One region of the Paenibacillus sp. FSL P2-0173 genome, then DNA from elsewhere that is predicted to be linked to it. Evidence: riboswitches for the same ligand, from Rfam matches in the RefSeq annotation. Region 1 holds a riboswitch; each other region holds the start of a gene.
What was found. Region 1 has a riboswitch for thiamine pyrophosphate ahead of thiC (phosphomethylpyrimidine synthase ThiC). Riboswitches for the same ligand answer to the same signal wherever they lie in the genome.
Positions count from the first base shown of each region.

Region 2: it holds a riboswitch for thiamine pyrophosphate, as region 1 does, so the genes downstream of both, MKX30_RS20320 (ECF transporter S component) here and thiC (phosphomethylpyrimidine synthase ThiC) in region 1, are expected to answer to the same signal.
Region 3: it holds a riboswitch for thiamine pyrophosphate, as region 1 does, so the genes downstream of both, tenA (thiaminase II) here and thiC (phosphomethylpyrimidine synthase ThiC) in region 1, are expected to answer to the same signal.
Region 4: it holds a riboswitch for thiamine pyrophosphate, as region 1 does, so the genes downstream of both, MKX30_RS02180 (thiamine phosphate synthase) here and thiC (phosphomethylpyrimidine synthase ThiC) in region 1, are expected to answer to the same signal.

Region 1 covers NZ_JBBOYK010000004.1:286,299-294,076, forward strand. Annotated here, with positions in the region: gene acnA (aconitate hydratase AcnA) at 1-711, shown strand, start outside; gene MKX30_RS21225 (YitT family protein) at 979-1,815, opposite strand; gene MKX30_RS21230 (hypothetical protein) at 2,322-2,474, shown strand; gene thiC (phosphomethylpyrimidine synthase ThiC) at 2,596-4,440, opposite strand; TPP riboswitch at 4,628-4,740, opposite strand; gene MKX30_RS21240 (IclR family transcriptional regulator) at 4,896-5,639, opposite strand; gene MKX30_RS21245 (alpha/beta hydrolase) at 5,938-6,975, shown strand; gene MKX30_RS21250 (Fe-Mn family superoxide dismutase) at 7,229-7,778, shown strand, end outside.
Region 2 covers NZ_JBBOYK010000004.1:85,230-93,007, reverse strand. Annotated here, with positions in the region: gene MKX30_RS20330 (polynucleotide kinase-phosphatase) at 1-1,600, shown strand, start outside; gene MKX30_RS20325 (TatD family hydrolase) at 1,621-2,418, shown strand; TPP riboswitch at 2,463-2,572, shown strand; gene MKX30_RS20320 (ECF transporter S component) at 2,822-3,418, shown strand; gene MKX30_RS20315 (ABC transporter ATP-binding protein) at 3,418-4,881, shown strand; gene MKX30_RS20310 (energy-coupling factor transporter transmembrane component T family protein) at 4,856-5,647, shown strand; gene MKX30_RS20305 (methionine ABC transporter ATP-binding protein) at 5,787-6,512, shown strand; gene MKX30_RS20300 (methionine ABC transporter permease) at 6,505-7,176, shown strand; gene MKX30_RS20295 (MetQ/NlpA family ABC transporter substrate-binding protein) at 7,453-7,778, shown strand, end outside.
Region 3 covers NZ_JBBOYK010000001.1:1,941,054-1,948,831, forward strand. Annotated here, with positions in the region: gene MKX30_RS08525 (glycosyltransferase) at 1-780, opposite strand, end outside; gene MKX30_RS08530 (NAD-dependent malic enzyme) at 1,286-3,007, shown strand; TPP riboswitch at 3,100-3,202, shown strand; gene tenA (thiaminase II) at 3,339-4,028, shown strand; gene thiM (hydroxyethylthiazole kinase) at 4,103-4,945, shown strand; gene thiD (bifunctional hydroxymethylpyrimidine kinase/phosphomethylpyrimidine kinase) at 4,942-5,772, shown strand; gene thiE (thiamine phosphate synthase) at 5,769-6,482, shown strand; gene MKX30_RS08555 (aspartyl-phosphate phosphatase Spo0E family protein) at 6,427-6,594, opposite strand; gene MKX30_RS08560 (helix-turn-helix domain-containing protein) at 6,987-7,778, opposite strand, start outside.
Region 4 covers NZ_JBBOYK010000001.1:536,158-543,935, forward strand. Annotated here, with positions in the region: gene MKX30_RS02155 (response regulator transcription factor) at 1-601, opposite strand, end outside; gene MKX30_RS02160 (ThiF family adenylyltransferase) at 740-1,801, opposite strand; gene MKX30_RS02165 (thiazole synthase) at 1,798-2,565, opposite strand; gene thiS (sulfur carrier protein ThiS) at 2,568-2,771, opposite strand; gene thiO (glycine oxidase ThiO) at 2,768-3,916, opposite strand; gene MKX30_RS02180 (thiamine phosphate synthase) at 3,981-4,574, opposite strand; TPP riboswitch at 4,839-4,947, opposite strand; gene MKX30_RS02185 (ABC-F family ATP-binding cassette domain-containing protein) at 5,041-6,594, opposite strand; gene MKX30_RS02190 (hypothetical protein) at 6,778-7,767, opposite strand; gene MKX30_RS02195 (hypothetical protein) at 7,754-7,778, opposite strand, start outside.

The DNA of each region.
Region 1 (7,778 bases):
GAAATCCGTAATGCCCGTGTGCTTGCCCTGTTGAATGATTCGGTCACAACCGACCATATCTCACCAGCAGGCAACATTTCTCCTTCCAGCCCGGCAGGACTGTACTTGAAGGAGCATGGCGTGGAACGCAAGGACTTCAACTCCTACGGCTCCCGTCGCGGTAACCACGAGGTCATGATGCGCGGTACATTCGCCAACATCCGTATCCGCAACAATGTGGCTCCAGGTACTGAAGGCGGCGTGACCAAATACTTGCCAACGGATGAGGAAATGTCCATCTATGATGCATCCATGAAATATCAGGCAGCCGATCAAAACCTGATCGTCATTGCTGGTAAGGAATACGGCACAGGCAGTTCCCGTGACTGGGCGGCCAAAGGTACGCTTTTGCTGGGTGTTAAGGCTGTCATTGCCGAAAGCTTCGAGCGGATTCACCGCAGTAACCTGGTCGGCATGGGTGTACTGCCTCTGCAATTCCAGGAAGGCTATGGCTGGTCCAGCTTGGGTCTGAACGGTCGTGAAACGTTTGACATTCTTGGCATCGACAATGACGTGAAGCCTGGTCAAGAGCTTACGGTTGTGGCTAAACGCGAGGATGGCACGAAGTTCGAATTCCCGGTAATTGCCCGTCTGGACAGCACTGTCGATATCGACTACTACCACAACGGTGGTATTCTGCAAACCGTATTGCGTCAAATGATCGAAAGCTAAGTTTATGAACTTCATATGTGAAGAACCCCCGTTTTGCAGATAAAGCTGCAATCGGGGGTATTTTTTTATTTATATAAACCGAACTTAAGAGTTACCTATAGCGCCACTGCGCAGTCGGATGGTGCTTCGCTTGTACAGCACCATTCCGCCTACTCCGTTTTGATGTTCATTTTTCAAGTTCATCTTATTTATATAAAACAAAAAAAGTCGATCCCTCAGGACCGACTTCTAGCCACGTTCTCTTATAACCCTACCTTCGCACGCGAGTTACTTCGAAATATCCAAAAAGCCCTCTCCGAACACGTCCCGCACGTCATGAATGGTGATAAATGCTGCTGTGTCGATGGCTTTCACTATCTTTTTAAGCGCTGACACCTCTTGTTTACTAATGACGATATACAGCACTTCTTTTGGATTTTTAGTGTAATATCCGTGGCCTGACAGGACGGTAACTCCACGATCCATTTTCGTGATGACCATCTCGGCAATTTTATCTTGGTGCTCCGAAATGATCATGACCGCTTTTTTAGGGTTTAGTCCTTCGATCATGAAGTCCATCACCTTCGTACCAACGTACAAAATAACGATAGTTAGCATCAATTTTTCTGGACCAATAATAAAATAGGAAGAGAACGCGACAATCAAATCAAAAAACAGCAGGCCATAGCTGATATTCCAATCCAGATACTTGTTGGCAATTCGGGCTAAAATGACCGTTCCCGCCGTAGTGCCACCTACACGTACAATTAAGCCAATGCCGACCCCCACCAAAACTCCGGCAAATACAGCATTAATCGTCGGCTCATGCGAATCAATCCGCCAGTTGACCGTTAAATGTAGAAACAGCGAGTTAAAAGCGACCGCAATTATAGTGTACAGGGTCGTTCTCTTGTCCAAAAATTTATATCCGACAATCAACAGCAAGCCATTGATCACCAGATTGACGATCGAGGGAGACCACTGAAACAGGTAGTACAAAATGATCGTAACCCCTGTAACGCCCCCCTCACCAAACTCATTCGGGATCACAAACAGATTAACAGCTAGCGCGAAAAAAAACGCACCCAGAATAATAAATGCGATATCTGCAATACTTTTTTTCATATATGCTCTAATCCTTTCTCTAACATTTCAAAGGATGAATCGCCAGATGGATTGGCTGACTCTTGTTGCCAAAATACGCTGACAACCAGTTCATGGTATCTACTACCAAACATAAAGTCAATACAACTTTGACACTTTAATTCGCCACCAGACTGCCTCAATCCTGACTTGGATTCCGCAAAATTCTCCTTTTACAAGGTTATTCGACAAAATAACACAATCCCGACTACTAAACTAAGAAAACGGGCCTCTAGCCCTTGTTTTAGACCTAGGCACATTTTCCTCTAAAACGACCATCCTCCTAATCGACATTTTGGACACATATGACCATCTTCCTGTTTTATGTCAAAAGCGTTTTACTTTGAAAAAATGTGGGTATAATGATTGAAACATTACCAAGCAACCTACATAGCATCACGACATCAAGTACATACAAATAGTCCTATACAGACGTCCTAAGCAACTCAATCTGAATTTGACAATATGGAATTGGAGGAATGACCTACATGAATACAATGAACTTAACCGTCCACACCCTGATGCCCTTTCACCACCAATACCAACGTGCCAACGCGGTGAGTATGCAGAAGAAAGAAGATAGCTCGGAGAAGAAGCTCAGCTTTCAGGACATTTTGAATGAAAAAATGGGTAAAAAATAAGGCGCCGTTTATCCGGTTGCAAGATCCCGCTTTACATAAGCTAAAAAGCCGTAGTTCCCTACATCGACTGTAGAGAACCACGGCTTTTTTAATTCATTTTTCCTAAACTCACACGTTCGTTTTACTGACCTCCATCCCGATACTGCTCTGCCTTCTCACGCATCCCGGCAGCTACTGCTTCTTGAGTGTTCAGCCCCTTATCCGCTGCATAAGCGCGAATGTCCTGCGTAATGCGCATACTACAAAATTTGGGACCACACATCGAGCAGAAATGTGCTTCCTTGGCGCCCTCTGCCGGTAGCGTTTCATCATGGTAGGACAAGGCCCGCTCGGGATCAAGCGACAGATTGAACTGGTCCCGCCACCGGAACTCAAAGCGTGCCTTGGACAAAGCATCATCCCGCTGCTGTGCCCGTGGATGACCCTTCGCCAGATCGGCAGCATGTGCCGCAATTTTGTAGGTAATGACACCCTCGCGGACATCATCCTTATTCGGCAGACCCAAATGCTCCTTAGGCGTAACATAACACAGCATGGACGTCCCAAACCAACCGATCATCGCCGCCCCGATGGCTGAGGTAATATGATCATATCCGGGGGCAATATCCGTCGTGAGCGGCCCCAAGGTATAGAAAGGAGCTTCCTTACAAATCTCCATTTGTAAATCCACATTCTCTTTGATTTTATGCATAGGGACATGTCCTGGCCCTTCAATCATGACCTGAACATCATGCTTCCAGGCGATCTGCGTTAGCTCGCCCAACGTTTCCAGCTCTGCAAACTGTGCTTCATCATTCGCATCATAGATGCTACCCGGACGTAGACCATCCCCGAGAGAAAAGGCCACATCATAGGCTTTCATAATTTCGCAGATTTCTTCAAAATGCGTATACAAAAAATTCTCCTGATGGTGCGCAAGGCACCAGGCTGCCATGATCGACCCACCACGGGATACGATTCCCGTCATTCTATTCGCCGTCATCGGTATATACCGCAGCAATACACCCGCATGAATTGTAAAATAGTCCACTCCCTGCTCCGCTTGCTCAATCAGCGTATCGCGATACAGCTCCCACGTCAGCGCTTCTGCTTCGCCGTTCACCTTTTCAAGTGCCTGATACAGCGGTACAGTCCCAATCGGTACAGGAGAATTCCGAATGATCCATTCACGTGTTGTATGGATATTACGGCCTGTGGACAGGTCCATAACTGTATCCGAGCCCCAACGCACAGCCCAGGTCATTTTTTCCACTTCCTCCTCGATGGAGGAGGTAACCGCAGAATTACCAATGTTCGCATTGATCTTCACGTGAAAATGACGCCCAATGACCATTGGCTCACTTTCCGGGTGATTGATATTCGAAGGCAAAATGGCTCGTCCAGCAGCCAACTCCTGCCGTACAAACTCAGGCTCCACCCCTTCGCGGATCGCCGCAAATTCCATTTCGGGCGTAATGATCCCTTGCCGCGCATAATGCATTTGCGTCACTGTACGACCTTGCGAAGCACGAAGCGGACGGTTGGTCACGCCGGGAAATTCAACTGTCTCCCGTTTGGAGCCAGGTTTCAGTCCATTATCCTCCGGTTTGACGGCGCGTCCCTCGTAAGCCTCCACATCGCCCCGTTCCAGGGCCCAAGCTCGCCGTAATGGAGGCAGGCCCTGACGGATATCGACCTGATAGGCTTCGTCGGTCATGGGACCGCTCGTATCGTACACACGCAATGGCTCATGATGCTCCGTGCCCTGCGGCGTATGTGTAGGATGAAGAGCAATTTCCCGCTCTGGCACGGCAATGTCCGGCCGTGAGCCTTGAATATATACCTTACGGCTCCCTGGAAAGGGCGTTACCCCTCTGGCTTGCTCCCCGTTTGTCTTCTCTACCTCAACTTCTTTTGTTCCTACCAATCTTACTTCTGTTGATTTCAATTCTGTTCCTTTTGTTCCTTCTACTTCTGTCGGCTTCATTGTCCATTCCTCCCGTTTCGATGAAATGACACACCGATCCGGAACCATTCCCAGGGTGGCGCTGATCTATGCAAAAAAGCCGGTTCCCTAGGGAACCGGCTAATCTAACGAGGCAGCTATCCAGACAGTACGCATGTGGAATAATCCTATTCCAATGCGCCACTGTAGACAGCAGCCGCGTATACATTTCAATGGCCGATTACTTCCCTACGCTGGTATGATCCAGATCAGGTGCAAAGGGTCCGGAATCTTGCACGATTCCATCTCAGCCCGGCATTACAGGCTCCCCCAGTAACTGTGATACTTCTATTCACATGAGGCGGCTATAACAGATATCCCGCCATCCTTACCAGACTACTTTAAATTTATGGCTTTGGCAACCCTTCTAGGTTCCCTTTACCAAGGAGACGCTCCCCATCAAATCACTCTGCTTGCTTCAACTGTGTTCATTCTTGTTACGGAAGCATAAGCCCCATTTCCTTCGCCGCTTCAATCAAAATCGGAGCAAAGTCATGTAGCGTCTCGGGTGCAAGCCGACTGACCGGACCGGATACAGATAAAGCCGCAGTGACCTGTCCCTTCCGGTTTACAATTGGGGCAGCCACAGCAGCAGCCCCTGGCTCCCGTTCTTCATAGCTGGTCGCATAGCCCTTCTCGCGAATGTCCTGCAGCTGGGCTTTATAGACCTCCGGGTCTACTGAGGACGGCCATTCATCCCCGCTTAGCAGGGCTTCCAGCTCCTGCGGCGGCATAAAGGCTGCCAGCACTTTGCTGGAGGCCCCTACAGCCAGCGGCATACGCGCACCTACAGGCGCAACCCTGCGGATCGCCTGATTGCTCTGCACGGCTTGTATGCGAATACGCATGCTGCCGTCACGTAAGTACAAGCTGACCGTCTCGCCCAGACGATCACGTAGTCCTTCCATTGCAGGCTGTAACAACACCGCCGGCTCGTCGCTTTGGGACAAGTGCGTGGATAGCTCCCAAATGCGGAAGCCAAGTCGATATTTTTCCGTTTCGGCATTCCGAACGACAAAGCCCCGATCCTCCAACGTAGTCAGCAGCCGATGAACCGTGCTTTTATGTAGACCAATTTTGGAGGCAATCTCCGTCAGGCCAAGATCCGAATCTGCGGTAAAACACAGCAGTATATCAAGTGCACGCTCTACAGCGCGAACGGTTAATTTACGGTCTTCCATCGTGAACCGCTCCTCTTGTATCCATATTCGTTTCACACTATGAAACATGGTTACATAAATTATATAGAATAGTCGCGGCTACTGTAAACCGATGTTTTTGTGACAACCATATTACAGAACGAGAACAAACATCGACAATTCTTTGCATCATTTTTACTTTTCCGGTTCAGGCGTTGACTTTGGATAATCCCCATCATACGATAATAGGTATCTATACGGATCTACACTACTATTTTCAAGTGGAATTATACCTAAATTCTATGAAACGAAGATCAATTTTATATAAGGAGGCTCTTACATGATTTCGACATCCCAGCGCAACGCTCAGCTACAGACCGCTGTTCAGGAGCCGTCCACCCCACTCTTTAATCCCCGTCTGCTGCGGTTCAAGCACGTTGTGATTGCTCTGCTGCTGTCGGTCGTCTTTTTTCTGTTGTTTTGTTTTATTGCCTTGCATGCTTACATCGCATGGGTACTTACGAATCCCACCGTTGCACCACTGTACTCTAATCCGATGCAGGCCAAAAGCATGCCTTATGAGGAAGTCAGCTTCCCTGCCAAGGATGGTAGCCGCATGGTACAAGGCTGGTATATCCCGGCGGATCAATCGCGGAAAACGATTATTTTCAGTCATGGCTATGGGGCTAACCGCGAAGAAAGCTGGATTCCCATGTATGATCTGGCGCATTATGCCCACAGTTTGAACTTTAATGTGGTCATGTTCGATTATGGATTTGCGTCACAAAACAGCAAAGCAGTCGCAACCGGAGGCAAAGCAGAATCCCAACAGCTCCTCGGAGCAATTCAGCTTGCGAAGCAACGCGGCTCGTCGGAGATTATCGTATGGGGCTTCTCCATGGGGGCAGGAACCGCTCTTCAGGCGGGCTTGCAAACCAAGGATGTGGACGCAATGATTTTGGACAGCACCTTCCTGCTGGAGCCAGATACGCTGTACCATAACATTCACAATCAAATTAATCTGCCAAGACATCCGTCTTTGGAAATTCTGGAGTTGCTGTTTCCAGTCTTGAACGGAACCAGCTTGCATCAAATTCCATATCAGGAAGTTAAAAAGGAAAACTATCCGTTCCCGATCATGTTTGTGCATGGTACACAGGATGAAAAAGCTCCTTATCCTATTGCGGAAAAGCTCGCTGCCAATCAAACCAACCCGCTTTCCAGTGTATGGATTGTTAAAAACGGGATACATGAGCTTATTTTCAGAGAGCACCCTCGTGAATATTTGCGACGGGTATCGACGTTTCTAAGCAGTGTACAGGAGCTGGAGGACAAGAAAACCATCGCTGATGCCCACAAACAAACGACTACGAAGTAAATTTTTCGAAGAACTGTATTCTATTCTTCGCCTGGAAGAAGCCTGCCTATGGACACTTAACCCGTGCCGTAGCTGGGCTTCTTTTTCGTTTTCCATGGGTATTCATTGTTTTACGTAACAGATGTGACCGGATTAAGGGAGTTCATAGACATATTCCTGATGAGACAGCGAATATACTGGGTACGTATGCATCCAGGGCAGATCTGCCAGATCCGCCGGATAGCCATAGTAGGATACGGGAGGTAAAAAAACGATGCTGAGTACTTATGGGTCTTTCCTGCCCTTACGTGTGCTGGAGGAAATTCGGCATTGGAAGCAGCAGGAAAGTTGGCATGTGGAAGTGATTAAATCCGCTACCGAGGGATTGGAGCCAACTTATGTACGGTTGCTGGATGATTGGCGGACTGTATTCGAACAGACGGAACGCACCGCCATAGAGTTGCTAGAAGAGCAACGGAGCGTACTCGATCCGGCAGATCAGGCGTGGCATCAGGAATGGAAACAGATGTCGGCTGCTCCACAAGCACATACACACGAATTCACTGGACATTCAAAACAGTCAAGGGGATTAGACGCATCATCATCTGTAAAGATGCCATTGTCAGAGTCAGCCTTAAACTCTCAGCCTGACTCACAAGAATTAAATCGTCGACTGGACGATTTGCTGCAAACCGCAAACCGTCAGTCACAGGAGTATGTACGACAGCTCGGTCTGCTGAGCGAGCACAGTCATGCATTGCGTCAGCAGCCAAAATCTGCCGGAGTTGTATTACACGCGGCACATGAAAGCCAATATTTCCTAA
Region 2 (7,778 bases), 200 kb from region 1:
TGGCAGAAATGGATTGCGACACGTGGTCGTGGCTCATGCCGGGATTAAGGATCATTTTATTGGCAAACAGTCGGCACGTATTTCTGATTATTGCCGCTATGGAGATACGGAAGGACAGGATGCGAACGGAACACCGATCCGCAAGGATTGGTTCGTAGACCATGAATCGGGAGAAATAGTAGTATGGGGACATGATCCGAGACCGCAACCTACCCTTGTGAACCAGACGGTGAATATTGATCAGGGTGTGGTATTTGGCGGGATGCTGACCGCTTATCGTTATCCGGAAAAGGAATTTGTCAGCGTTCCGGCACATGAGAATTATGCGAATGATCCAGATAGCCCACTTGTCCGGTGGCAGAGAAAACGGTTTTCCCCGCCGAATTTACGCAAGCTAATCGCTGGTTACAGTGTGTTGACGGAATCGTATGGCGAAGTGCGCGTACAAGGAGAATGGATCAAATCCGCTATAGATACTGTGTCACATGTGACTGTACCCATGGAGGAGCTGGTGTATATTCCACCGACGATGAGCCCTGCTCCAGCGGTGTCTGCAGAGGAAGGATATCTGGAGCATCCACGTGAGGCGCTAGCTTATTATCGAGGACAAGGAGTACAAACGATGGTGGCCGAGAAAAAACATATGGGTAGCCGAGCTATTCTACTGTTATTCAAAAACGAACAGGCCGCTGTTCAATATGTAGGCTACCCGACATTGGGCGCGATCTACAGTCGGAGTGGGAGAGCTTTCTTTGAACAAAGCCTTGGGAAGCAAGTGGTGGAGAAGCTGAATGTGGATCTACGGACTGCTGGATATTTTGAACGGAACCAGACGGATTTTGTATTGCTGGATGCGGAAATTGTACCGTGGAATCTCAAGGCTAGGGAACTGATTGCTGCACAGTATGCGCATGTGGGGGAGGCAGCCCTGCTGGATCGCAGTAAGCTGGTAGACAAGCTGAAGCAGGCGAAGGTTGCAGGTCGAGAGGTTGGAGACTGGTTGGAGGAAATGGAACAGAAGTACGCGAATGCCGTAACGTTTCAAGAGGCTTTTCAAAAATATTGCTGGGATGTGGACGGTCTGGATGAAATTCGTATTGCACCGTTCCATACACTGGCACACAGCGGAAAGACTTTTTTCGACCATTCTCATATTTGGCATATGGAGCAAAACCGGGAGCTGGCTGGGCTGTCTTCCCTGTTTATGGAGACAGAGTATCGCGTTATCACGGACGAAGCAAGCGAGGAAGAGGTCATTCGCTGGTGGAACGAGATGACAGAGGATGGTCATGAAGGGATTGTGATCAAGCCGGAACGCTTTTTGATGAAAAATCGGGACAAGATGATTCAGCCTGCAATCAAGGTGAGAGGCCGGAAGTATTTGCACATCATTTACGGTATGGATTATCTTGCCCCTGAGAATTTAAAGCGTCTGAAGCAGCGTCGAACGAACAAAAAGGAGCGTCATGCCCTGATGGAAGGAGCGCTTGGTATGGAAGGCGTGGAACGTTTTGTCCGCAAGGATACGGTAGATCGTATTCATGAATGCGTCCTTGCCGCGCTATCTCTGGAATCGGAGCCGATTGATCCGAGATTGTAGTTTGCGAAGGAGGGATTGAGATGGAAAGGGGTACACCGTTAATTGATATTGGCGTGAACTTGATGCACCGTTCGTTTCATGCGGATCGGGAACAGGTGGTAGAGAGAGCCGCAGCTGTAGGAATTTCACCCCTGATTATTACCGGGACCAGTGTCCGCAGCAGTCGGGAGGCTTCTCAGTATGCAGCACGTTATCCGGGCAAGCTGTATGCGACAGCTGGCGTGCATCCCCATGATGCCAAAGACTGCAGCGCAGATACGATTCAGCAGCTCCGCCAGCTGGCGAGTCAGCCGCAGGTCGTATCCATAGGGGAATGCGGATTGGACTATAACCGTGATTTTTCGCCGCGCGATGTGCAGCGCCGATGGTTTGGGGAGCAAATCCAACTGGCGGGTGAGCTAAATATGCCGTTATTTCTGCATGAACGAGATGCACATGAGGATTTTGTTGCTATGCTTCGGGAATATCAAGGGCTTGTCGATAAAGCGGTAGTGCATTGTTTTACCGGCACGGAACAGGAATTGCATACGTATGTAGAAATGGGACTGTATATCGGGATCACCGGCTGGATTTGCGACGAACGGCGTGGCAAACATCTGCGTGAACTGGTCAGAGATATTCCCTTGGACCGTCTGATGATTGAAACGGATGCTCCATTTTTGACCCCGCGTAATTTGCCCGTGAAGCCTAAAGAAGGGCGTAATGAGTCGATGTATCTCGCTCACATTGCTGCTACGGTTGCCGAATGTACAGGCCGAAGCATGATGGAGATTGAAATCGCCACGACGGAGACAGCCAAACGTTTCTTCGGATTATAGGATTGTCAAAGCCATAGATGTGGTATATATTATAGTGAATTAAAAAAGCATTGTCGGGAGCTTGAGAAAGTCAGGCTGAGAGGGTGGCCCTTGCCACTGACCGTGAAATCTGATCTGGGTAATGCCAGCGTAGAGAAACCAAGAACACTATACAGGAATGCCGCTTGTTTAGCGGTTGTCGATAGATTCAATGTATGTCCTAGCATTTTACCTTGACCCTGACTTTGGCTTGGTATCAGTGTAGTAGCTTAGACTACTGGTTATATAAGGCATATCGACTAATGATGTTTTGTATGGTGCTTCACCTTTTACTGCGCATAAAGCTTGCCTGGAGATTCAGCTCCAGACAAGCTTTTTTTTATGGCCAAGAGGCCAATTATAAGGATAAGGGGAGCACGCAATAATGAATACTGCTGTAAGAGCGTCCAAAGGGTTGAAGCTGACTGATATTTTGGTCACGATTGTGATCGCTGTTGTGTTCGGGTTAGTCTACAAAATATGGGGACCTGCCTATGATTTGATGAAACCATTCGGTCTACACGCCGAGCAACTGATGTATGGCATGTGGTTTATGGCAGGCACGTTTGCTTATCTCATCATTCGCAAGCCGGGTGTTGCAATTTTGGCAGAGGTGGCAGCGGCAACGGTCAGTGCTTTTTTGGGAAGCGAATGGGGGATGTCCACTTTGTACTATGGCCTGCTGCAAGGCTTGGGAGCGGAGCTATTTTTTGCGGCTTTTCTGTATCGGAACGCAAACCTGTGGGTTGCTTCGCTAGCTGCGGCCGGGGCGGCTGTCGCTTCTCTGATTTTAGACTTCAGCTACGGGTATATTGATCAGCTTTCGACCTGGAACTATGTTTTGTATATCGGTTTTCGCATGATTGGCAGCATTGTGATTGCCGGGGTATTCGCGTTCTATCTGGCTAGGGCATTGGAGGTAACCGGAGTCACGCGAAGTTTGAGACCCGCAACGGAACAAGATTATAAGGGGCTGGATTGATGAGCCAGGCAACCGAAGATGTGGTGGCTTCGATCACCCGTCTTCGGTTGAAATTCCCCGGTGAGCAGGAGCTGCTTTTTCACAATATGTCTTTGTCTGTCCGCAAGGGGGAAAAGCTGCTGTTGCTGGGACCGAGTGGATGCGGTAAATCAACGCTGCTCCAAGTGTTAAGCGGTCTGATTCCACGCACGATAGAAGTGCCTATGAAATGCGATGCTGCTGTAATCCCAAGTGTCTCAGGTATTGTATTTCAAGATCCTGATACGCAGTTTTGTATGTCATATGCAGACGAGGAACTGGCTTTTGTGTTGGAAAATAATCAGGTTCCTCGTGAGCAGATGCGATCCCGTATTCGCGAGCTGCTGATACAGGTTGGTCTATCAACGGATGATATACACATGCCCATTGGCAGCATGTCACAGGGAATGAAACAGCGGCTGGCGATTGCGTCTGTGCTGGCTATGGAGCCAGAAGTGCTTTTTCTGGATGAGCCCACGGCTTTGTTGGACGAGGAAGGTACTACACAGGTGTGGGATACCATTCGAAACATTTCGGTAGACCAGACACTGGTGATCGTGGAGCATAAAATTAATGAAATTGTCCATGATGTGGACCGGATTGTGGTGCTTTCTGCTCAAGGGGAGATCATTGCGGATGGAAGGGCGGAAGAAGTATTTCATGGGCAGCGGCAGGCATTGTCCGAGTATGGCGTGTGGTACCCGGGAGTATGGAGTGAATCGTCTTCGCCGCGTTGGAGTGAATCAGTGACACAGCAGAATGGTACGGGGAATGGTACAGGGATTGATTTGCTGGAGCTGGAACATTTTAGTGGCCTCCGCGGTTTAAGTTCAGTGATTTATGTGGAGCATGCGCAGGTGAAGCCTGGCGACTGGATTGGCGTGGTCGGTGAAAACGGGGCTGGCAAAAGCTCACTGCTGCTCTCCATGATGCGCTTACTTCGCACACAGGGACGTTATAGCGTGCGCGGAATTGAGGCAGGCAGTACGGAACAACTGGCAGAGCGTATCGGGTTCGCGTTTCAAAATCCCGAGCTGCAATTCGTAGCACACACCGTACGAAAGGAACTAGAGTATTCGTTACCCAAGAGCTTGTTCACCATTGAACAGTGCCGGGAACGGGTCGATCGGATGCTCGTACAGTTCGGACTGGAGCGGCTGGACGAGCGTCATCCGTATCAGCTTTCATTGGGCCAAAAAAGGCGGTTGAGTATTGCTACGGCTATGATCCGTGAGCCGGAAGTGCTGCTGCTGGATGAACCGACTTTTGGGCAGGATGCGCGTAATACCTTTGTCATGCTGGATATGTTGGAGCAGCTGAGAGCGGCAGGCACGGCCATTGTGATGGTCACGCATGACCCAGAAATTGTCCATCGATATTGTACCGATATATGGCGGATTCAGAAAGGGGAACTACAGTATGAACCTGTCCTTTCCCCATCATAAAACATGGCTGCATCGTGTGAATCCGGGCCTAAAGCTCGTTATGTTTTCCATACTGTTTGTGGTCGTTATAGTCATTCATGATCCGAATGTCATGTTTAATGTTGCGTGTGCTATGCTGCTGCTGCTTGTCTGGTCAGGCCATCCATGGAAGCGGCTGCTGCTGTATGGATCTCCCTTTATATTGGTGTTTATTTCAACCTCAACGGGCATGATGATGTTCGGCAAAGGGGTGACGACCTGGTGGACATGGGGCCTGATCCATATTACGCAGGAAAGCTTTTATCGGGGTATACATCTGGGCTTTCGTGCGCTGAGTATGGCGGCGGTAGGGTTGCTGTTTGGTTTAACGACTCGTCCAGTGGACCTTTTTTATTCACTGATGCAGCAATGGAGGCTCTCTCCGAAGTATGCGTATAGCTTTTTGGCAGCCATGCGGTTGATGCCCATGATGGTGGAGGAATTCCAGGCATTGAGACAAGCCCATCGTATTCGAGGTTTACATCAGCATGTGTCCAAATGGAATATGTATGCCACGCTTCGCAGGTATGCAATTCCGCTGCTCGCTCAAAGTATCCGGCGTGCACAGCGAATTGCTATTGCCATGGAAGCCAAGGGTTTTACCAATGAAACCAAACGCACGTATTATTATGCGATTGGCTATTCGGCTGTAGATATTGTGTTCATATTCTATTTTGTCATCATGCTTACGCTGGCTTGGGGACTCGGTATCTGCTTTCCTTACGTGGGGGTGTGGGATGTACGTTAATTGTTGTCAAAAGGCTTTGCCCGTTTTCTGCTCTGTGGTATATTAATGCAATGGGAATTGACGGCTCGTACAGACCCGCCTGGGCTGGCGGGCTTATTACATTTTCCCTGAGAAATGGATCATCAGGAGGCCAGGTTTCATGATTACGCTGCATCAGGTAAGCAAGCATTATACCACCTCAAGCGGCCAATTTCATGCGGTTCAATCCGTGTCCCTTCAAGTGGAGGAGGGGGAAATTCACGGTATCATAGGTGCCAGCGGTGCCGGTAAGTCTACGTTGCTCCGGTTGATGAATGTATTGGAAAGGCCGGATGAGGGAAACGTGGTTGTAAACGGGGAAGATTTGACTCGCATGCCGGAAAAACGTCTCCGTGAAGCGCGGCGATCGATAGGGATGATTTTTCAGCATTATCATCTTGTTCACAATCGGACGGTCAGTGGAAATGTGGCAATGTCGTTGGAGCTGGCAGGTGTCGCGAAAAAAGAGAGAGTGGAACGTGTGCGCGAATGCCTGCAATTCGTCGGTTTAGCTGATAAAGCAGAACAGTATCCGGCACAACTGAGCGGAGGCCAAAAGCAACGTGTGGCGATAGCCAGAGCGCTGGCGAATCGACCTGCGGTGCTGCTGTGTGATGAGCCGACCTCGGCGCTTGATCCGCAGACGACCGCGGATATTCTGGGCGTGTTACGGGAGATCAACCGGGAACTGGGAGTTACCATTGTAATCGTAACGCACGATATGGACGTGGTACGCAATATTTGTACCCGTGTATCAGAAATGCGGGATGGGCAGCTGCTTTCAACGCAACGTGTAGTTGACGCTGCGGTAGGTTCAACAGCGGAAGCAGGTGAAGCTGATGAATGAAATGCTGAGCATCATTGTGCAATACCAGTCAGAGATATGGAAAGCCATCGGGGAGACGTTTATCATGGTGGGGATTTCTATCGCAGCAGCTGTACTGTTAGGGCTTCCGGCAGGAACGATTTTGTATTTGTGCGGCAAAGGGCAAAAATATGAAAATCGACTGCTGTTCACCTTATTGAACAGTGTGGTCAATGTCATCCGCTCGTTCCCGTTTTTGCTGCTCGTCGTGTTTATGATTCCATTTACACGTCTGGTCGTAGGGACGGCGCTGGGCACGATGGCTGCAACGGTTCCCTTGTCAGTGGTGGCCATCGCCTATTATTCGAGGCTGGTGGAGCAATCATTGCTTGAGGTGCCCAAGGGTGTAATTGAAGCCGCTACTTCTATGGGGGCATCCACCCTCCAGCTTATTTTTAAATTTCTGTACGTGGAAGCTCGTTCCGGGCTTGTACTGGGTTTGACCACGTCCACCATTAGCTTCATCTCCTACTCCACGGTGATGGGCATTGTGGGCGGCGGCGGGGTAGGCGATTTTGCCATCCGCTACGGTTACCAGCGTTTTGAAACAGGCTTGATGGCGTTCACCATCGTCGTCATGATTATTTTCGTACAAACGATCCAGTTCACCGGAAGCACCATATCCCGCCGGATCGACAAGCGATAGGGCAAAAATGTAACTTTTCGCTACACTTGCACCACCCACTATGGGAAATAAAAATGACTTTACAGTACCTCAAAAGCGGAGCGGACAGAATTGTTCTGGAGAAGCGTCAGCGTTCGCCTTTGAAATGGGATTCTAACCTATAAATTGTGTTATAAATCAGAGAGAATCCCATTTCAACAGCGATCGGAAGAACAATCTGCACGCGAAGCGGCTGCGGCTGTACTGTAACTCATTTTTATCTTCCCAATCACAATTTACTTGGAGGTTCCTCATCAAATGAGTCGGAAAAACAACATGAAAACGAACTTGAAACTACTCACACTATTTGCTGTCGTTATGCTACTGGTTGCCGGATGCGGTGGTCAAAAGCAGGCTGCTCCAGAAACACAGTCTAAAGAAGCAACTTCCCAAAAAGAAGTGACCTTGAAAGTAGCAACGCTAATCCCACCGATGACAGATGTGCTGGATATCGTGAAGCCGCTGCTTAAACAGGACGGAGTCAATCTGGAAATCGTCGTGCTTTCAGACAATATCCAACCGAATAACGCATTGGCAAGCCATGAAGTGGATGCTAACTTCTTTCAGCATGCTCCTTTTATGCA
Region 3 (7,778 bases), on a different contig from region 1:
ATCCTTGGTTCCGATCACGACATCATAATAGCCCTGCTGAACAACATTAATCATTCTGGCAATATCCTCAATAAAAAAGGAGTCGTCCGCATCCACAAATACGTAGTAATCCGCACCTATGGTCCGCATCCCTTCCAGATACGTCCCTGCCTTACGTGTATTGCGTCCCAATTCCCTTGTTTGAAGCAGCGGGCTAAGATTCTGATTAATCCTGTTTACGGACAAGTCCGTTGCTGCCTCCAGCGCTTTAATCAAGGCATTGGTACCATCGTGACTGCCATCATCAATGAGATAAATCGAACCTTCAATAATATGGCTGCGGATAAAGGCTTGCAGTCGTTCAGCAAAGGTTTTGACATGAACAAAACGTTGCTCTTCGTTATATACAGACAAGATAAATGCAATATGTTGGCTTTTGGTCGAATACTCGGGATAGAGCAAGCTTTGTATTTCCGAAAGCATTTCTTCGGTGTCATTGGCTTGCCAAAATAGCAGCCGCAAACGGCCTACTCCGGTGATTTGCACCATATGCTGATCACTGAACGGAATTGTTACATCCGTCACCAGTAACAATGGCATTTGCGGAAATTGGCTACGGATCTGATTGGCTTTCCGCACCGCCTGCCCCGGCTCCCTATAATCAATCAGGCAACAACATGCGTTCTCGTAGACTGAAGCTGCCTCCGTGTCCTCGCACTGTATATATTGGTAAAAACAAATCACATTGGGATAATCAATAGCCCTGTCGTTATCGCTAAAAATGGCTATAGGTCCCTGCACACAAACCTCTCCTTTTCCTCCGAATAGTTCTATTTTGTTGAAAAAGAATTAAGAATGTTTGCTTATAGGAGTTAAATTAATGTCCAAATACTTCATATTTCCTTAACAAAATAGCTGACACTCCATGATATATAAGGATATAAGAGAAGAAAAACTGATTTTCATATTTGATAAAAATAGAGTATTTAGACCTGATTCATTAGAACCAAAACCATCAGAATTAGTTAGCGCATCTATATCGAAAATTAGTTCTTTTAGATCAACAGAAGGAAATATATATGGTTATTTTGTCATAGATAAATAGAAGAATAAAACAGATTCGCACGTCCATACTATGGACAACATGTCATCTTGAGGATTTTGCAAAAATCCGATAAGCGACTTTCAATGAACAAGATATAGATCGAAATGGTTTAGTTCGTCTATATTTTGCACTTCGGAGCGACTGGAATCGAATTTTGTGAAATCCTTTCGTTATGAAAATGAAGAGAAGGAAGGTCTTTCTATGGAAGCATTTTATGTCAATCGCGATGGGTCATTATCTACTCCATTACGGGGAAAGGATGTGTTGGCAAATCCTCTTTTGAACAAAGGTGTCGCTTTCACAGAAGAAGAACGCAAAGATCTGGGTTTGGAAGGAATCCTTCCTCCAACCGTCCTTTCATTGGAGAAACAGAGCGTACGGGCATATCAGCAGTTTCTCGCACAACCCACCATGCTGCGTAAAAATGCTTCTCTCAACGACCTTCACAACCGAAATGTCGTACTCTACTACCGGCTGCTAACCGATCATTTGAGTGAAATGCTGCCCGTAGTCTACACGCCGACCGTAGGAACCGCGATTCAAGAATATAGTCACGAGTACAACCGCCCTGGAGGCGTATATTTGTCAATAGATAACCCGAATGGTATTGGACAAGCATTCTATAACTCTGGATTAAGCGGCGAGGATGTGGATCTGATCGTCGTAACAGATTCCGAAAGTATTTTGGGGATTGGTGACTGGGGCGTCGGGGGGATTAACATTGCTATTGGCAAGCTTGCAGTATATACGGCTGCGGCAGGCATTCATCCTGGGCGGGTGCTGCCAATTGTACTGGATGTAGGCACGAATAATGAAAAGCTGCTGAATGATCCACTGTACATCGGAAACCGCCATAAACGAGTTCGCGGAGAAGCCTATAACCAGTTTATTGATACTTTTATCAGCAAAACGTTAGCGCAATTCCCGAAGGCGCTTTTACATTGGGAAGATGTGGGCAGCGTTAATGCGCGCCATATTATAGGAAAATACGGTCAAAGCATACTCACCTTCAACGATGATATACAAGGTACAGGAGCAGTGACCCTGGCTGCGATTCTTTCGGCGGTGGGTGTCACCAAGACTCCGCTGCGTGAACAAAAAATACTTGTTTTCGGCCCAGGGGCTGCAGGGATCGGTAACGCTGATCAAATTCGGGGCGCTATGATCGAGGATGGCCTTTCCGTAGATGATTCATTCAAGTCCTTTTGGGCCTTTGATTATCGCGGGCTGTTAACGGAAGATATGGAAGACGTATTGGAGTATCAGAAACCGTATGTGCGCAAAAAGGATGAAGTCAGCTCATGGACCCGGTCGGGTGACGGCAAAATACCGCTACTGGAGGTCATCCGTCAGGTGAAGCCTACGATATTGATTGGAACTTCCGGTGTAGCAGGTGCCTTTTCTGAAGAAATCATCAAGGAGATGGCGAAGCATGTAGAACGCCCGATCATTATGCCCATGTCCAATCCTACAAACCTTGCAGAAGCAGTACCCGAGGATTTGATCCGGTGGACAGATGGCAGAGCACTGATCGCAACCGGAAGTCCTTTTGAGCCCGTTACCTATAACGATACAAATTTTGAGATTGGACAGGCGAACAATGCCTTTGTTTTTCCGGGACTGGGTCTGGGTGCGATTGTGGTTAAAGCCAAAAGGATTACCCCTGCGATGTTTACAGCGGCAGCAGTTGCTGTTGCCAATGGTGTAGATTCGAATACGCCTGGCGGTGCGCTACTCCCTCATATCCGAAAATTACGCGAAGTTTCGTACGCTGTTGCGATTGCGGTTGCAAAAGCCGCGATTCAGGATCAGGTAGCGCAGGCGCACATTTCAGATGTGGAACAAGCTATACAAGATGCAATGTGGAAACCGAAATATGCCAAGGTCAAAGCAGTGGAAAGTGTAATTCATCACCCTCACTAAGCCCAAAACACCTAACTAGAGGAAATTTAATATTTTGTACACTATGTTTGACATAGCATATGAACGAATGTACAGTAATAGTCAAAAGAATAGAAGTCCACTAGGGGAGCCACTATGGCTGAGACAAGAGCGTATCTTGGACCCTTTGAACCTGATCTAGTTCGTACTAGCGTAGGAAAGTGGAGCCTTCGTATATAAGGTTTCAAGCGTTTTTTGCGCATTGGGCCTATTGTTGAAGCCGCTCCATTTTTCCGGGGCGGCTTTTTAGCGTTGTTCCGGAATTATATTCTTACAGGACTTCTTGCTCTTCAATTTAATGGAGGTGGGGAAATTGAGTTTTACACAAGAACTCCGTCGGCAGGCGGACGGCATTTTTCAAGCGATTTTTGAGCATCCCTTTGTGAGAGGTATTGCTGAAGGAAGTTTGACAAGGGGACAGCTGATTCACTATGTAAAACAGGACTTTGAATATTTGAACGCCTACATGCGGATATACGGCATCGCAATCTCCAAATGCACGAATCGGGAGGACATGGCTGTATTTAATGAACAAATCTCTTTTATTCTCCACAGCGAGGTTCATCCGCATCAAAATTTCTGTGCTGTCGCAGGGGTGAGCTATGAAGAGTTGCAGGGATATCCGCTCGCTCCGTCGGCCCATCACTATATCCGTCACATGCTGACGGTTGCGCATGAGGGCAGCCTGGGCGAGATCTTGGCTGTGCTGCTGCCATGTATGTGGACCTATGCCGAGATTGGTCGCAGGCTGCTGGATGAAGTAAAGCCGGATGAGTCTCATCCGTTCTATGAATGGATGGGCTTCTATGGAGACCAGCTTGATGATACAACACTCAAGTTCCGAGAACGTGTAGATGCTTGGGCAGAAGGCGCAACGGCTGCTGAGCGAGAGCGGATGATTGAGCATTTTATACTGAGCTGCCAGCTGGAATATAAGTTCTGGGACATGGCCTATAAGCAGGAAGAATGGCCGGTCCAGATACAGGAAGCGGTCTTGGAATAGTCAGCCTGGCAATTCGATGCGTGAAGTACAGTTAATGCCCTGTTGAACCACCAACTATAGAGAGGATAATCATTATGAGTACATGGGAAAAAAGTTATTCGGATCTCCTGACGAAGGTACAAAACAGCAAACCCCTCGTTCACAATATGACCAATGTGGTAGTCACTAACTTTACGGCCAACGGCCTGTATGCATTGGGCGCCTCCCCGGTGATGGCCTATGCACCCGAGGAAGTAGCAGACATGGCAAAAATAGCGGGAGCCGTCGTGTTAAACATCGGTACGCTGAACCGCGAACTGGTGGATGCCATGATCATTGCTGGACAATCGGCGAATGCACACGGTGTTCCGGTCCTGCTAGATCCGGTCGGTGCGGGAGCAACGAGCTTTAGAACCGAATCGGCACTGCGAATCCTGAGAGAAGTCAAAATCTCATTGGTGCGGGGCAATGCAGCCGAAGTCGCGCATCTTGTTGGAGAAGCGCGTGAGATTAAAGGCGTAGATGCTGGTGACAGTGCTGACAGCGGAAATGTCGATCTGGCAATTCGGGCTGCTCAAACGCTCAATACAATGGTTGTCATTACTGGAAAAGAGGACGTCATCACCGATGGGGCCGAAGCACGAATGATAAGCGGTGGAGACGCGCTGCTCACGAAGGTAACCGGAGCAGGCTGCCTGCTGACCTCTGTGTTAGGTGCCTTTGCAGCTGTTGAACCCAGCCTGCTGCTCGCAGGTACAGCAGGCTTGGCATTTTACGGTGCAGCAGCTTCCCGAGCCGCAGCACGTACCGCAGAGCTGGGGCCCGGCAGCTTCCAGATTGCCTTTCTCGACGAGCTCGCCAAACTACATACAGGTTCGCTAGAGGGGCATGTCACTGTCCGTGAAGCCGGAACAACCACAGCAGGTGGTGCGCGATGACAGACGTTCGTGTACCCAGAGCACTGACGATTGCCGGTTCGGACAGTGGCGGCGGGGCCGGGATTCAAGCCGATCTCAAAACCTTTCAGGAGCTTGGCGTTTACGGCATGTCGGCTATTACGGCCATTACCGTACAGAATACTTTAGGGGTCCACGGCGTATATCCGCTGCCACAGGAAGCAACAGCGGAACAGATCGAAGCTGTAGGATTAGACCTTGGAGTGGATGCCCTGAAGACTGGCATGCTGTTTCATGCGGGCATCATCCGTCTTGTGAGCAAGCAGATTCGAAAGTTCGGCTGGAAAAAGGTTGTCGTCGATCCCGTGATGATTGCCAAGGGAGGCGCAAAGCTGCTGCAGCCAGAAGCGATGCAGGCTCTGAAGGACGACCTGCTCCCCTTGGCCCTGGTCGTTACACCGAATATCCCGGAGGCGGAAGCCCTGACAGGGATCAGTATCCATACGATGGAGGATCGCCGCGAGGCTGCGAGACATATTAGCAGTATGGGATCAAAATTCGTTGTGATCAAGGGTGGCCACGCTGACGAGAGCGAGAGCAGCGAACAGATTGTGGACCTACTCTTTGACGGAACCGCCTTTACAGAGCTGAGCGGCAAGCGAGTACGGACTGTTCATACACACGGAACAGGATGCACCTTCTCAGCAGCGATTACCGCGGAATTAGGGAAAGGGATGTCTGTACCGGAGGCTATCTCGAATGGCAAAGCCTTCATCCAGGCAGCGATTGAGGAACCTTTGCAGCTTGGACAAGGACATGGACCCACCAATCATTGGGCCTACCAACGTCGTCAGGAGGTGCTGCTATGAGCGGTAGAATGTTGTCAGAGGTGGTGCGCCGCCAGCTACAGATGTACCTGGTGCTTGGAAGCGTGAATTGCCTCGCGGAACCAGGCTGGGTCGTGCAAGAGGCTCTAGCTGGCGGCGCAACCATGGTCCAGTTCCGGGAAAAGGGTCTCGGCGCGTTAACGGGCGTTCCTATGTTCGAACTTGCGCGCCAGCTACAGGAACTGTGCCGTCACGCTGGTGTCCCCTTCATCATCAATGACGATGTGGAGCTGGCTCTTGAACTCGACGCCGACGGTGTTCACATCGGTCAGGACGATGAATCCGCCGAATCCGTCCGCGAGCGAATCGGAAATCGAATTCTAGGCGTCTCTGCCCATACCATTGAGGAAGCACGTCGAGCCATCCTGCAAGGTGCTGATTATCTCGGCGTCGGACCCATCTATCCCACCATCTCGAAAGATGATGCCCATGCCGTACAGGGACCGGCAATTTTATATGAGATGCGTAAAGCGGGAATTGATGTGCCGATTGTTGGGATCGGAGGTATTACAGTGGACCGTGTTGAGGAAGTCGCACGTGCAGGTGCAGATGGTGTGGCGGTGATTTCAGCCGTGACACAGTCAGAACAGGTTAGAGGTGCGGTCAAGGAATTAAAGAAAAATATGGTATCATTTCTCAATGATCCGATCTACATGTTTGATAATGATTCAACAGATCATCCAGCTTTTTAGATTGTTCTATTACTTTGGGATGTGTTAAAAATCCATACTTTTTCTGGACCTGGTACAGTTTCTTCCTAGCTCGTTCGACACAAAGTAAAGTCACACCTTGGTTCATCAGCATGATCCCTCCTATATGTCATATTTTATGACAAAAAGACGTTTTTTGGATTTTCGAATGATGCGCCTAACAAAAAAAGAACATCCCAAAAGTTTGCATAAACAAAGATGCCCCTAAATCCACGTTAAAAGAGCCTCCGTTTCCACTAATTAAGTGGAACAGAGGCCCTTTTCATAAAGAAATCCAATGAATATAGAGCATACATGCCAATTCTGACCTAGAGATTAACCTTATTTGGTTTGATCTCTAATAGTCGCTGAACTCCCCAAACTTGAACTAGTCGGTGAGAATTGTCTTTGTTTCTAGCCGTTTAAGCACCTCCAATTTGTACGTGAGGCGTTATTCTTTGATTTTGGTTATGCGACTGAACAGGCATTGCTAAAATAAACAAGAAGCTAGCTGCGATGACCAGCAGAATCATTTTTTTCAACATTGTCTAACCACACCTTTTCTAATAGTTTGAAATACTCTTCCCTTGTTTCGGGAAGCGCATGTGCTTGGAAATGTGCAAAAAGCCCTGTACAGTTTATAAAATAAGTCTCATTGTTTAGTAGGTGGGCTTTTACCAGTGCATATATTAAGTGTTTAAAGCCATCATTGTACATTCCCCGCCTTAAATAGTAATAAGCCAGTTCGTAACCAAACCATGCAAAATAATCCGGCATCACTTGTTGGGTGTACATATCAGTAGATTGTGATAGCAGAGCAAAAGAATTAATCTCCACTTCAAAACGTGAAAGGATATCATTGATATCTATTGCATATCGGTTAGCAGCAATCATAACGTTCAGCAACTTGGATAGCTTTTCATTCTCGGTAGTGATTGATGTGGATGCAATATATTCAACATAATGAGGAAGCACATTGGTATCTCCAGATAGGAGTCTATTTACAAAAGTATTACCTTCTGCCCAATGCTTGAACAAGTTGACCCAGTGTTGGGTTTCCTGGTCTGTCTCGATCACCCAATCTAAATCAGAGTAGGCGTACGTAAATTGTAATGCTTGCTGATAATCGCCTTGCGCTTCACAGACACTCGCACACAGTAAATCAGCATAGGTAATGTACACAAACATCGGGCGACTCAGCCTCTGTTCAGACTCCTCCCACTCTCGCTTTTTCTGTTGATGTTTCAAAGAATATTGGATCTCCGCTTTGGCTCTCATTTTTCGAGCAGTTGCATCGAG
Region 4 (7,778 bases), on a different contig from region 1:
TCAAATGTCTGATATAGACGTCTACTACGTTCGTATCAACGATATAATCATGTTTCCAAACATCCTTCAGAATTTGCTGCCTGCTACAAACTTGGTTAAGATGTATCGCCAGATGAAGCAAAAGATCAAATTCTTTCGGAGTTAGTTCCAGCTTTTGTCCCCCTCTGCTCACCATTCTGCTTGCATTGTCTATATGTAAATCACCCGCTTCGATCGCCCTTTTCACATCACGTTCAATACCAAAAATCCGCAATAAATTAGCCACTCTTGCCTGAAAAACTCTAGGATAAAAGGGAAGAACGATCACATCATGTGCCCCTTGTTCAAAGCAGGAAACAATATGGTCCTCCTCATCTGATGAAGTCATTGCAAATAGCGGGACATGAGGATGGTTTTGCTGCAAAATGCGAATCAAGCCTTGTGTATCCGCCTGTTCATCTCCTATGTTCAGGAGTAGCAAATTCACCGGATTGTGGGCTGCATAAGAGCTTGCATCCGATGTATTGCTAACATGTACCACCTGATAACCTGCCTGCTCCAATGGAAGAACAATTACGGGAGACGCTTCATTTACATCCACAAGTAAAATTAACGGGCTCATCTTTTCACCCACCTGGTTTGGACATAGCATTACATTGGATACGAACAAGTTTGTTATAAGCCATTAAAGCATATTAATATTATTGTAACAAAAAAGCAGAAAATCATTCTCCAAAGAATGGCTTTCTGCTTTTATGGTTTAACCCAAATAGCGATGATACAGACTTCTTGCTTTTGCCACGTCCTTTGTCCCATGGATCAACGCTCTGCCATCTGCAAAAACAACCAAGCGATGCTCGCTTGTACTAAAGGAAACCAAAAACGGATTCTGCTCTACTTCTCCTTCTCCCAAAGAAGCAAATCTATCTGCTATTTCCGCAAGATTCAGATGTGTCGGGTTTGCTGGTCTAATTTGAACGGTATCCCTGCCGCACAAAACATCTGTTTTCTGCCGATGAGAGGCCGACAAGTAGGGATACGTCGGTTGGTTGCCGCAAGAAGGACAATTCTCCTTTTTAACGCTATCTACTGCTATCGCTACATACTCATTTTTCCACAAATCAAACGAAAGCAGCTTTCCTCTCAAATCTTCTGGATATCCACCCAGAAGTTTGAAAGCTTCCGTAGTTTGGTTAGCCGTGACCATCTGTACGGCCTGCGGAATAATCCCGGCGCTATCACAGGTTTCACCACCAAACGGCACAGTTCCCAGCAGACAGTGAAGACAAGGCGTTTGACCCGGTAAAATGGTGTAGGTTACACCATAGCTGCCCACACATCCCCCATAAATCCAAGGAATCCGATGCTTTAGTGCCATGTCATTCATAAGAAGTCGGGTATCGAAATTATCGGTTGCATCCATTATGAGATCTACCCCCTGGATCAACTCTTCCAGCTCTTCCACCCTAACATCCAGTACATGTGCATGTATAACCGTTTCCGAATTAATATCCTTTAATCTTCGCTGAGCAGCTACTGCTTTGGGACATCTTTGCGCAGCATCACTTTCCTGAAAAAGCTGTTGGCGCTGCAAATTGCTCCATTCCACATAGTCCCGGTCTACGAGGCTCACTGTACCTACGCCCCCGCGAACAAGTGTTTCCGCAATACCTGTGCCTAGCGCTCCAACACCTATGATTAATACGTGAGAGGAAGCAAGCCGACGTTGTCCTGTCGGTCCAAAGGGTGTGAATCTTTCTTGTCTGGAATAACGGTCACTTGGATGTGTTCCTCCTGCACCGGATTTGTCAGATACCTTCATGCCTGAATCATGCCTTCTGTCGGACTGCTCGCTGAAGCGTAACGTTTTACAGGAATCATCCCCGCCTCAAAACCATATCTTCCAGCACGAACAGCCAGTTTCATGGCCTCAGCCATTTTTACTGGGTTCTTCGCTCCTGATACGGCTGTGTTCAACAAAACAGCATCTGCCCCCAACTGCATAGCCATTGCCGCGTCACTGGGTGAGCGAATACCCGCATCGACAATAACCGGAACCTCCGCCTGTTCAATAATTAGCTCTAATGAAAACGGATTGAGCAAACCATGTCCTGTACCAATCGGTGAAGCTCCAGGCATAACGGCGTGTACTCCAAGCTCTTGTAGCCTCTTGGCTAGAATCACATCGTCCGATATGTAGGGCAGCACGATAAAGCCTTCTTCTAACAGCTTTTCACTAGCTTTCAACGTTTCAAAAGGGTCAGGCAGCAGTGTCTTGCTATCCCCAATGACTTCCACCTTAATCATATCGCACAAGCCGGAGGCTTTTGCCAATTGGGCAATACGAATGGCCTCCTCTGCTGTTGTAGCCCCTGCTGTGTTGGGAAGAAGTGTATATCGGCTCAAATCCAGCATATCGAGAAAATGCTGCTTATCCCGTTCCTCCAAGTTCAATCTCCGTACAGCAAACGTCAATATTTCCGTCTCAGCAGCCTCTACGGCTTGGGATTGGATATCCAGATCAGTGAATTTTCCTGTTCCCAACAACAACCTTGAGGTAAAAGATGCTTTTCCAATGGTTAACATGATCAACCGCCTCCCACAAAATGTACAATCTCTAGGCAATCTCCATCCTTCAGTACTGCTTCATCATGATCTTCACGGGTCAATATACGCCGATTCAGCTCTACCACTACAGTTTTCACCTTTACATCAAGCTCATGTAGCAATTGATCCACATGAGTGATTCGATTAGAAAAGGTCAGGCTCTGGCCGTTAATCGTCAGCTTCATAAGCTTTCCTCCTTGAGGAGCTCAGAAGAAAATCTACTTATCCCAAGTTCAGCTGCACCAGCCCCATTAAGCATAGCTGCCAGCGCACGCCCGGTAGCATCACTCAGCAGGACACCGTTGCGATAATGCCCGACGGCAGCATATACGCCCTCGACCCCAGGGACAGTGCCTATAAAAGGATGACCTGATGCGGCCTGCGGACGTAAGCCCGCCCAAGTGCGTATAAAAGAAGCTTCACGGACGCGCGGCAGCCAAGCAGAGGCACGTGCCAGCAACCCCTCCAAGCCTCCTACGGTCACCTCTTCGTCATATTGATGCGGAAGGCTCGTTGCCCCAATCCAAAGCTCGTTATTCTGTTTAGGCACGAGGTAAATATCATCAGCATAAATGGTGTATTCTAACGGGTGATCCTTCAAGGAGACCGCTACCGCTTCGCCCTTGACCGGATAAAGTGGATATTCAAATCCAACCTGCGCTAGCAATTTCATGCTATCCAAGCCTCCGGCAATAATGACCTGATCGCAGGAAAAAAAGCCACTATCTGTTCGAACACCGCAAACTCGACCATTCTGTATGACCAGTTGCTCTGCCTGTGTACCAGACCATACCGTTGCCCCCAGCACCGCAGCAGCACCTGCATAAGCACGGCAAAGCTGGACAGGAGCCACTTGTGTCTCTTTTGAACGATATATTGCCCCGATCGCTTGTTCATCCAAACCTGGAATTCGTCGGGCCAATTCCTTCGCATCCCACCAGATAGGACAATCATCCTCTCGCGTTTTAGCAGCTTTCCAGCGTTTTTGGCCTTCAGTTTCCGTACGGAAAGGAGTCACAAATCCTTCTGTACGGAATTCCACCGAAATACCTGACAAACGCTCCAGATCACAGACAAGCTCAGGGAATGCGTCTCGACTTATGCGAGCAAACCGTGCCAGCTCAGAGTCGGTGAACTCTTCACTTTCCGCTGCCAGCATTCCAACCGCTGCTCCTGAGGCTCCCTCACCCGGGATCAATCGTTCCAGCATGATCGTACTTCTTCCCTCCTTGGCCACATGGTAAGCAATGGAACTGCCGATGACACCTCCACCTATGACCAAGCATTCAGCGTGTCCTATCGCTCTTGCCTCTGTGTGTATCTTTGGCATTTGTTCCGTGTCTCCTCTCCATAAACCATTCTGCTTTCAGCTTGCCTCTACTCTCGTTTTCTCGCTACAGGTTGTGAACTACAAGATCTGCCATTCGCCTGTATTCCAGCGCAGCTGCAACGGGCGACTCAGCCTCCCATATACCAGACATCACCGCAATTCCGCTTGCTCCGGCCCTATAAAGCTCCGGGATATGGTGCGGTTGTATGCCGCCCAGCGCGATCACCGGAATGTTCGACAGCCTGCAAATATGTTCAAGCTGAGCTAAACCCCGTGGTACAATACCGGGCTTACAATGGGTCTCATATATGTGACCATAAAGTACATAGTCCGCTCCTACCCGCTCGGCAGTCTGCGCCTCCTTCAAGGAATGCACAGATACTCCACAGCGTGTACCCTTTGGAAGTAGGCTTTTCACATCCGCTACAGGTAATCCATTAGCTGGTAGCTGGACGGCTCCAACCAAAGTAAGTAAAGCTACATCCACACGATCATTTACTACAATTTGTTGCAAAGGAACTCCCTGCTCCACCATGCTGCGAGTCAAAGATAGCAATGCAGAGGCACCATTCTGTTTTAAACGTGCGTGTACATAATGAACATACGGACAAATCACAGCAGCCACTTGGGCTGCTTGTGCAAAAGTGCCCTTTTCCATCGAAATTGCGTGTAATTCGATTTTGTCTTCACCTCACATTGGACTAAAAGATCTAAGCTTAGCCAGTCACGTCTACCAGCAGTAATGAAAGAGGATTGTATGTGAATCGTCTACGGAAGCTCGAACAACTTAAAGTGAACGAAACGCAAAAAAACCACTTCCCCAAGGAAGTGGTTTAACGAACGTCCAATAATCGAACGGACAATGATATCCGTATACGTGTATCGTCCCACGCACAAACAAAAATAAGATGGTGTTGCCTTGTTTGTACGGCGCTCACTTCCCTACGCTGGCATAACCCAGATCAGGTGCAAAGGGTCCGAAATCCATTTATTCCGTCTCAGCCGCATGGGCGGCTCCCCTAGTGTGACTATTTTATTGTATAAGCTAAAGATAGCTTAGCATATTTTCCTAATTCTGCAAACCCCACTTCGTGTGAAATATGCAGAATTGGATTTAGTTGATGTTAGTTAACTTTACTTGACCACTCTTCCACATTCCACGTTTTGGTTACCCAATCCTCGTAAAAGTCCGGTTCGTGAGATACAAGCAATACGGTCCCTTTGTATTCCTTCAAGGCACGTTTCAGCTCATCCTTAGCTTTAACATCCAAGTGGTTGGTAGGCTCATCGAACAGTACCCAGTTGCTTTCACGCATTAACAGTTTGCAAAGACGGACTTTAGCCTGTTCTCCACCACTGAGCGCAGATAGCGGACGCGTGATATGCTCATTCTTTAAACCGCAACGCGCCAAATGCGCTCGTACTTCATGCTGGTTCAAATGTGGGAATTCATTCCACACATCGTCAATCGGTGTAATTTTCTCCGCCTTTACTTCCTGCTCAAAATAAGCGGGCTGCAAAAAATCACCTTGATAGGTTTTTCCACTGATTGGCGGTATTTTTCCCAATATGGTTTTGAGCAATGTCGATTTACCGACACCGTTGTAGCCAACAATAGCAATCTTTTCGCCACGTTCAATCGTCATGGACATTTTAGGCAAAAGGGCATGCGTATAACCAATCTCAAAATCAATACCCTCAAATACCGTCTTTCCGCTTGCACGTGCTTCTTTGAATTGAAAGGTTGGCTTCGCAGCTTCTTCAGGCTTATCTATACGTTCGATCCGATCAAGTTGCTTTTCACGGCTCTTTGCTCGGCCTGATGTAGAGGCACGCGCTTTATTACGCTGAATAAAATCTTCCTGTTTCTTAATAAAGTCCTGTTGCTTCTCATAAGCATCAATATGCTGAGCTTTGTTCAGATCCGCCATTTCAAGAAACTTTTCATAGTTAGCTGAATAACGGGTCATCTTGGCAAATTCAAGATGGTAAATAACATTAACGACCTGGTTCATAAACTCAGTATCATGTGAAATAAGAATAAAAGCATAGGGATAATCCTTCAAATAGCGCGTAAGCCATTCAATATGCTCTACATCCAAATAGTTGGTAGGCTCATCCAGCAGCAGGACATTTGGCTTTTCCAACAGCAACTTAGCAAGAAGCACCTTTGTCCGTTGCCCACCGCTAAGTGCAGATACATCCCGGTCCAGTCCTATGGCCGACAGACCTAGTCCATTCGCCATTTCTTCAACCTTCACATCAATGAGGTAAAAATCCCCCATATCCAGTTGCTCCTGAATTTCACCCATCTGTTCCAGCAGCACTTCCAACTCTTCAGGAGAAGCATCCCCCATTTTGTCAGTAATCTGCATCATTTCCTTTTCCAATTCCAACAAAGGAAGAAAAGCGTCTTTCAAAACATCACGTACCGTTTTGCCCGGTGTCAGCTTGGTATGCTGATCCAGATAGCCGTAACGTACACGTGGAGTCCATTCCACTTTACCCTCATCCTTAAGCAATTTTCCAGTCAGAATGTTCATGAGTGTCGATTTACCGACACCGTTAGCTCCTACCAAACCTACACGTTCCCCCGCAAGCAATCGAAAGGAAACATTTTTAAATAATGCGCGGTCCCCAAAGTTGTGAGATACATTTTCTACAGTCAATAAACTCATAAGCTGTTTTTGGCTCCTTATTGTCATCGGCGCTGCCGACTGTTCTTATTTCATATGCATTTCGTTTCTTTCAAAGCTTTATTGTAGCACATTCTGCAACCATATCGGAATATGGAAAACAGCGATTTTTAAGGTTTTTGATATGGATCTGCCTAAAAAAAGAAAAACCACCCATGAAGGTGATTATTTTAAGCCATTATAACATTTGTACTCAAAGTATCCCGCAGCTGCTGCAGATTTTTCATCCGCAAAACGTTCACTCGCTTTAAAGGGAGCTGGACATGAATCTCTATAAAAATATTTCATCCCAGTATCTGGTTCTATGCCGCCTATAATGTCTTGCTTTCTAACGACTCTCCCACCACCAAATCCATAGTTATTGTAATACCTGTCTCCGACCGGAATGCCTTGGATAAACGCGATCAGACCCACATCATCTACTGTGTTGTACCACTCCTCTTGCGGAATGAGCGGTAGCGTGAACGTATAAGTTATGCCGTTACGTGCAGCTTTTTCGTTATGGACATTAATAATTCGCGCCAGGTCCTCTTGGACGCTGCGAACGATGGTGGAACGACGTATTTGCTCAAAAGTTTCTGAATTATTCAGTAAAGATATAGGGGTCTGGTCCTGAAGTTCCTTTTGAAAGCCCTCCACCCACCTGTGATTCCGCGCATCATATGCGTGCACATAATTATCCAAGGTGAACCCCACACTGTTGCCTACTGAATCAACATAGGCATATGGCTTTTTTTCGCTCCATTTGGGACCTATGGCAGCTTGTCCATGCTCGTCGGTATAGGCTTCTGAAGTGAACGCATAATAACCGTCATAATCTAGAATTACAATGGCTGGTATGTAATCCAATAATGCACGTTGTGCTACTATATCCCCATCAATGCCTACATTAAGAAAAAGGGTGTGCAGGAACGTGTGCAGCGCTGCTTCTTTATCTACACGAAAAAACTTATCCGATCCGTATCCGGCCTCGCGTTCTTGACGTTCATTCTGTGAGAGCATAACCCCTGCATCCTGAACTGCGGTACGGAGAGCCGACGTATATTTCATTTCTAGCTGCTGCACTTCACGCTGATTCTGGACCCGTAAGTCACTAACTACACCAAAGGGCAAAAACAAAAGTATAAATATGACTGCAAAATCAGTAATCTTCATTCAGAACCATG